2 regions of the Streptomyces sp. NPDC031474 genome follow, and region 1 is predicted to be linked to the other one. Evidence: riboswitches for the same ligand, from Rfam matches in the RefSeq annotation. Region 1 holds a riboswitch; the other holds the start of a gene.

The links. A riboswitch is a leader RNA that binds a small molecule or an ion and turns the genes downstream of it on or off. The one in region 1 is predicted to bind glycine.
Region 2: linked by a shared signal. The riboswitch ahead of gcvP (aminomethyl-transferring glycine dehydrogenase) and the one ahead of gcvT (glycine cleavage system aminomethyltransferase GcvT) in region 1 are both predicted to bind glycine.

The regions. Positions count from the first base shown of each region.
Region 1 covers NZ_JBVIJX010000011.1:117,083-120,480, reverse strand. The annotation lists gene ACZ5SK_RS24040 (enhanced serine sensitivity protein SseB) at 1-304, opposite strand, end outside; gene ACZ5SK_RS24035 (AAA family ATPase) at 383-1,066, opposite strand; glycine riboswitch at 1,244-1,344, shown strand; glycine riboswitch at 1,345-1,473, shown strand; gene gcvT (glycine cleavage system aminomethyltransferase GcvT) at 1,522-2,682, shown strand; gene gcvH (glycine cleavage system protein GcvH) at 2,794-3,171, shown strand; gene glyA (serine hydroxymethyltransferase) at 3,186-3,398, shown strand, end outside.
Region 2 covers NZ_JBVIJX010000019.1:218,916-222,313, reverse strand. The annotation lists gene ACZ5SK_RS35990 (DNA polymerase IV) at 1-101, shown strand, start outside; gene ACZ5SK_RS35985 (nucleotidyltransferase domain-containing protein) at 158-619, shown strand; gene ACZ5SK_RS35980 (PRC-barrel domain-containing protein) at 625-996, opposite strand; glycine riboswitch at 1,109-1,204, shown strand; gene gcvP (aminomethyl-transferring glycine dehydrogenase) at 1,387-3,398, shown strand, end outside.

The DNA.
Region 1 (3,398 bases):
ACGACATGTGCGAGCCGACGACCTGGCGGAACTGCTCCTCGGAGCTGAAGACCGGCACGTACACCTGGCCGTCGAGCTCCAGGGTGGGCAGGTCGAGGGGGCCGCTGTGCGGGCCGCCGCCGCTGGGGAGCGGCACCCAGACGAAGCTGCGGCCGAGCACCTCCACGATGCGGCCGCCGGCTCCCGGCACGCCGAGGGAGACGGAGAGCACCTCCTCCAGCTCGTTGCCGGGCCATCCGCCGTGCGAATGGGGGTGCGCCTGCGCCGGGAAGTCCGTGGGGAAGTCCGCCGGGGGGAAGTCCATCTGCCTACCGCCTGCTAAGAACCGCTCACTCTGCTGTGGCTGAAAGGCTAGCGGGTACCGGGCGTTCCGCCCGAGCCCTCAGCCCGTGAATCCGATCCGGCGCAGCGTGTCGGCCGCGTCGCGGTCGAGCAGGACCGCCGAGCCGCAGCCCTCGGGCAGCCGGCCCTTCTCCACCGAGCGCAGCAGCCGGGCGGCGGCGTGCCGGTGGCGCAGGAACGCGTACCGCGAGACGCCTCGGCCGCGCTCGCGCTGGCCCTCCAGGGCCGTGTCCGCGCCGACGTCGAGCAGGAGCAGGTGGAGGGTGCCGCCGCGGCGGCGGGCCTCGCGGGCCAGCCAGTCACGCACCCAGGCCTGCGTGCCGCAGTCGTGCACGACGACGCCCTTGCCGCCGCGCAGCGCCCGGCGCAGTCCGGCGTAGTGGGCGAGGCGGACGAGGGGGCGGTAGAGGGCGTAGGGCAGGAGGCGGGGCGCGCGGGCGTCCCAGCGGTCGCGGGTGTCCTGGGAGTCGATGCGGACGCCGCTCACGGCCCGCTTCATGAGCGTGGACTTGCCGCTGCCTGGCAGTCCGGTGACCACGACCAGGTCCCGGGGGCCGAAGAGCAGGCCGTGCGGGCTGCGGCCGGCCCGCTCGCGCAGGTCGCGGACGACGGGCTCGGGCTGTGGGCCGCACGCGTTGCGCGCCTGGGCGCCGGGCTGCGCGGGCAGCGCGATCCCCGAGATGGTCGCGAATGCCGTGGTCCTCGCCGTGGTCGCCTCGTTCACCGTGATCGTCCTCCCCTGGGGTCAGGTAGTCCTCATCCCCGCCAAGCGTAAAGAGAAGGTAATGCGCGGCGCCTCGCGATTTCGTGCGCGTACCGACACAGGCCGGTTACAGATGCGGCCTGCCGCGAACGGGGCGGGCCGTGCAATGATGGCCGCGCCAACTGCATACCGGCCGTTCGAATCCGCGCGGGAGAGTCCTCAGCAGCAGTTTCGCTGGGGCGCCGAAGGAGCAAGTCCCTCCCTTGAATCTCTCAGGTCCCCGTTACCGCGCGGGCGAGGCACATCTGAAAAGCGGGCCGCCCCTTGTCTCGACGAGGTCGGCCCCACCCAAGGTGCAAGCCATGTCCGACCCGTCGTAACGGGCCGTCATGGCGAACCTCTCAGGTTCCGATGACAGATGGGGAGGAGTGGGGAGGAACCACCTCGCCCGTCATGCCTTGGGAGACGACCGTCCGATGAGCAGTACCGAAGAACTCCGTCACACCGCGCTCGATGCGCTGCATCGTTCGCTCGGTGCGACCATGACCGACTTCGCCGGCTGGGACATGCCCCTGCGCTACGGCTCCGAGCGCGACGAGCACAACGCCGTCCGCACGAAGGCCGGGCTGTTCGACCTCTCCCACATGGGCGAGATCACCGTCACCGGTCCGCAGGCGGGCGCCCTGCTGAACTTCGCGCTCGTCGGCGACCTCGCGGCCGTGGGCGTGGGCCGCGCCCGCTACACCATGATCTGCGGCGCGGACGGCGGCATCCTCGACGACCTGATCGTGTACCGGCTCGCCGACGCGGAGTTCATGGTCGTCGCCAACGCCTCCAACGCGCAGGTCGTGTTGGACGCCCTGGTGGAGCGTTCCGCCGGCTTCGACGCCGAGGTCCGTGACGACCGGGACGCCTACGCCCTGATCGCCGTCCAGGGACCGGAGTCCCCCGGCATCCTGGCCTCGCTCTCCCCCAGAGGCTCGACTTCGCTCGATCCGGGAGGTGCCCCCATCGCCGACCTCGACGGCCTGAAGTACTACGCCGGTCTGCCCGGCACCGTCGCCGGCGTCCCCGCGCTCATCGCGCGCACCGGCTACACCGGCGAGGACGGCTTCGAGCTGTTCGTGAAGCCGGAGCACGCCGTCGAGCTGTGGCAGGCGCTGACCAAGGCCGGCGAGGGCGTCGGGCTGGTCCCGTGCGGCCTGTCCTGCCGGGACACGCTGCGCCTGGAGGCGGGCATGCCGCTGTACGGGCACGAGCTGAGCACCGCCCTCACCCCGTTCGACGCCGGGCTGGGCCGGGTGGTCAAGTTCGGCAAGGAGGGCGACTTCGTGGGGCGCGAGGCGCTCGCCGCGGCGGCCTCGCGGGCGCAGGAACAGCCCCCGCGCGTCCTCGTCGGCCTGGTCGCCGAGGGCCGTCGCGTCCCGCGCGCCGGGTACGCGGTCGTCGCGGGCGGCGCCGTGATCGGCGAGGTCACCTCCGGCGCCCCCTCCCCCACCCTCGGCAGGCCCATCGCGATGGCGTACGTCGACGCGGCCCACGCGGCGCCGGGGACCCCGGGCGTCGGCGTGGACATCCGGGGCGCCCACGAGCCGTACGAGGTCGTGGCGCTGCCCTTCTACAAGCGCCACAAGTAGAGACTGAGACCAGTCCGGGCGCGTGACGCTGCACACATTCCCGCTGCTCACGCACGGTTCCAGCAGTCCCCCCTTCATCAGCACCCACCCGCGTACAGGAGAATTCAGGCCATGAGCAACCCCCAGCAGCTGCGCTACAGCAAGGAGCACGAGTGGCTGTCGGGCGCCGAGAACGGCGTCTCGACGGTCGGCATCACGGAGCACGCGGCCAACGCGCTCGGCGACGTGGTGTTCGTCCAGCTCCCGGAGGTCGGTGCCACGGTGACCGCGGGCGAGTCCTGCGGTGAGCTGGAGTCGACCAAGTCGGTCAGCGAGTTGTACTCGCCGGTCGACGGTGAGGTCGTCGAGGTCAACCAGGATGTCGCCGACGACCCGTCGCTGGTGAACTCCGCCCCCTTCGAGGGCGGGTGGCTGTTCAAGGTACGCGTCGCGGGCGAGCAGCAGGAGCTGCTGTCCGCCGACGAGTACACCGCCTTCACCACCGGCTGAGGAGTCGTAGACGCATGTCCGTCCTGAACACGCCCCTGCACGAGCTCGACCCGGAGATCGCCGCCGCCGTCGACGCCGAGCTGGGCCGCCAGCAGTCCACCCTCGAGATGATCGCCTCGGAGAACTTCGCTCCGCTCGCGGTCATGGAGGCGCAGGGCTCGGTCCTGACCAACAAGTACGCCGAGGGCTATCCGGGCCGGCGCTACTACGGCGGCTGCGAGCACGTC
Region 2 (3,398 bases), on a different contig from region 1:
TGCCGCTGGTGCGGCGAATACCTGAGGAGGACGGCCGGACTGGGAACTCCCGGCGAGACGGATCAGTTACACAGAGTGAAGCCGCTCACGGTGTGGGGTGAGTCGGAGAGGCGGCGGCGTCCTGCGAGGTGGCGCCGGTAGGGGAGGGGAGAGCTGGATGAAACTGCACGGAGGCCGGGTCGTGGACGCGGGTGGGGTGTCGCCGGAGCGTGAGGCGGAGATGCGGCAGGTGGTGGATCGCGTCACCCGCTGGGCCGCGAACCGGAGCGACGTGGTCGGGCTGCTCCTCGTCGGGTCATGTGCGCGTGGCGCCGCGCGACCCGATTCCGACGTCGATCTCGTGGTGTTGTCGACGGCCACTGACCAGTACGCCGCCGACGACGCCTGGGCGCGGGAACTGTCTCTGGGAGAGCTGGTCCGCGTGCAGGAATGGGGGCCCATCACCGAATGGCGGTATGTCACCGGTTCCGGTCTGGAAGTGGAGGTGGGCGTCGGTTCTCCCGACTGGGCGCGGGCCGATCCGGTCGACGACGGGACGCGGAGAGTCGTCACGGACGGCGCCCGGCCGCTGTACGACCCTGCCGGGATCCTTCGGGAGCTGATACAGGCCTGTGTCTGAGGGGCTCAGCTCTCGTCCGTGCCCGCGAGCCGGCCGAAGTCGTGGTCGGGGAGCGGAGGCGGGGCGGCCACGTCGAGGCCGTAGTGGTGGTAGAGCTGGAGTTCCTGTTCCGGAGAGAGGTGGCGGCCCACGCCGAAGTCCGGGGCGTCCTTGATCAGAGCCCGGTCGAAGGGAATGTGCAGAGTGCCCTCGACCAGCTCGCTGGGCTCCAGAGGGACGAAGGCGTCGCGGGAGAACAGACCAGTGCGTATGGCCGCCCACTCCGGGACGCCGGTGGCGTCGTCGAGGTAGACCTCGTCGACGGTGCCGATCTTGGTGCCGTTGCGGTCGAACGCCTTGCGGCCGATCAGGTTGCGCGGATCGATGTCGGTCTGCACGGGCCCTCCACTTGGTCGCAACTCATCCGTAAGCACTACAAAAGAGCACTTTGGGACGGGCGGCCACTCGAGAGGGTGGCGTTGACCTCGCTGGTAGTCTGACAACGGCTGCTGACCCCGTGCGGGAGAGTCCTCCGGACACCATCGGAGGCGCCGAAGGAGCAAATCCTCCCCGGAATCTCTCAGGCTCACGTACCGCACGGACGAGGTCACTCTGGAAAGCAGGGCGGGTGCCGACGGCGTCGACGGCGTCCGCTCTCACCGACGGTGAAAGCCGGCTGTCCTCGGGCGGCCGGTGAAGCTCTCAGGTTGAGATGACAGAGGGGGAGGCCGTCCGGGTACCCGCGCCGTGGTGACCCTCGAAGGTCGTCAGACCAGGAGGCCTCAGAAATGACCGCCGATCGCATTCCGCTCTCCGAACTCGAACAGGGAATCCCCTTCGAGCAGCGCCACATCGGGCCCGACCTCGAGGCGCGGGCCAAGATGCTCGCGCAGGTCGGCTACGGCTCGCTCGACGAGCTCACCGCCGTCGCCGTACCGGATGTGATCAAGAACGCCGACACGCTGGACCTGCCGGGCGCGCGCACCGAGGCCGAGGTGCTGGCGGAACTGCGTTCGCTGGCCGACCGCAACCAGGTTCTCGACTCGATGATCGGGCTCGGGTACTACGGGACGTTCACGCCGCCCGTGATCCTGCGCAACGTCATGGAGAATCCGGCCTGGTACACGGCCTACACGCCGTATCAGCCGGAGATCTCGCAGGGTCGGCTCGAGGCGCTGCTGAACTTCCAGACCATGGTCGCCGACCTGACCGGTCTGCCCACCTCCGGCGCGTCGCTGCTCGACGAGGCCACGGCCGCCGCCGAGGCCATGGCGCTGTCCCGGCGGATGGGGAAGAACAAGAAGGGCCTCTTCCTCGTCGACGCGGACGTGCTGCCGCAGACCATCGCTGTGATCGAGACCCGTGCCGAGCCGACCGGCGTGGAGGTCGTCGTCGCGGATCTGAGCGACGGCATCCCGGCGGAGCTCGCCGGGCGCGAGATCAACGGCGTGCTCGTGCAGTACCCCGGAGCCTCCGGCGCCGTGCGCGACCTCAAGGCGATCGTCGACGAGGCGCACGGGCTCGGCGCGCTCGTCACGGTGGCCGCGGATCTGCTCGCGCTGACGCTGCTGAAGTCGCCCGGTGAGCTGGGGGCGGACATCGCGGTCGGCACGACGCAGCGGTTCGGGGTGCCCATGGGCTTCGGCGGGCCGCACGCCGGCTACATGGCCGTCCATGAGAAGTTCGCGCGCAGCCTGCCCGGGCGGCTCGTGGGGGTGTCCGTCGACGCGGACGGGCACCAGGCCTACCGGCTCGCGCTGCAGACGCGTGAGCAGCACATCCGGCGTGAGAAGGCCACGAGCAACATCTGCACGGCGCAGGTGCTGCTGGCGGTGATGGCGGGCATGTACGCCGTCTATCACGGGCCGGAGGGGCTGCGGGCGATCGCCCTGCGCACCCACCGGTACGCGGCGATCCTCGCCGCCGGGCTCGCGGCCGGAGGTGTGGAGGTCGTGCACGGGTCGTACTTCGACACGCTGACCGTGCGGGTGCCGGCGAAGGCCGCCGAGGTCGTCGCCGCCGCGCGGGAGCACGGGGTCAACCTGCACCTCGTCGACGCCGACCAGGTGTCGATCGCCTGCGACGAGACGACCGGGCGGGCGCAGGTGGCCGCGGTCTGGGCCGCCTTCGGCGTGGACGGCGACATCGAGTCGCTCGACACGGCCACCGCCGACGCCCTGTCCGCCGGGCAGCTGCGGTCCGACGCGATCCTGACGCACCCCGTCTTCCACCGGCACCGCTCCGAGACCGCGATGCTGCGCTATCTGCGCAGGCTCGCCGACCGGGACTACGCGCTGGACCGGGGCATGATCCCGCTGGGCTCCTGCACCATGAAGCTCAACGCGACCACCGAGATGGAGCCGGTCACCTGGCCCGAGTTCGGGCAGCTGCACCCCTTCGCGCCGGCCGAGCAGGCGGAGGGCTACCTCACGCTCATCCGGGAGCTGGAGGAGCGGCTCGCCGAGGTCACCGGGTACGACAAGGTGTCCCTGCAGCCGAACGCCGGGTCGCAGGGGGAGCTGGCGGGGCTGCTCGCCGTCCGCGGGTACCACCGGGGCAACGGGGACGAGCAGCGGACGGTCTGCCTGATCCCGTCGTCCGCGCACGGCACGAACGCGGCGAGCGCCGTCATGGCGGGTATGAAGGTCGTCGTCGTGAAGACCGCCGGGGACGGCGAGATCGACGTCGAGGACCTGCGGGCGAAGATCGAGCAGCACCGGGACGAGCTGGCGGTGCTGATGATCACCTATCCGTCCACGCACGGTGTCTTCGAGGAGCACGTCGCGGACATCTGCGCGCA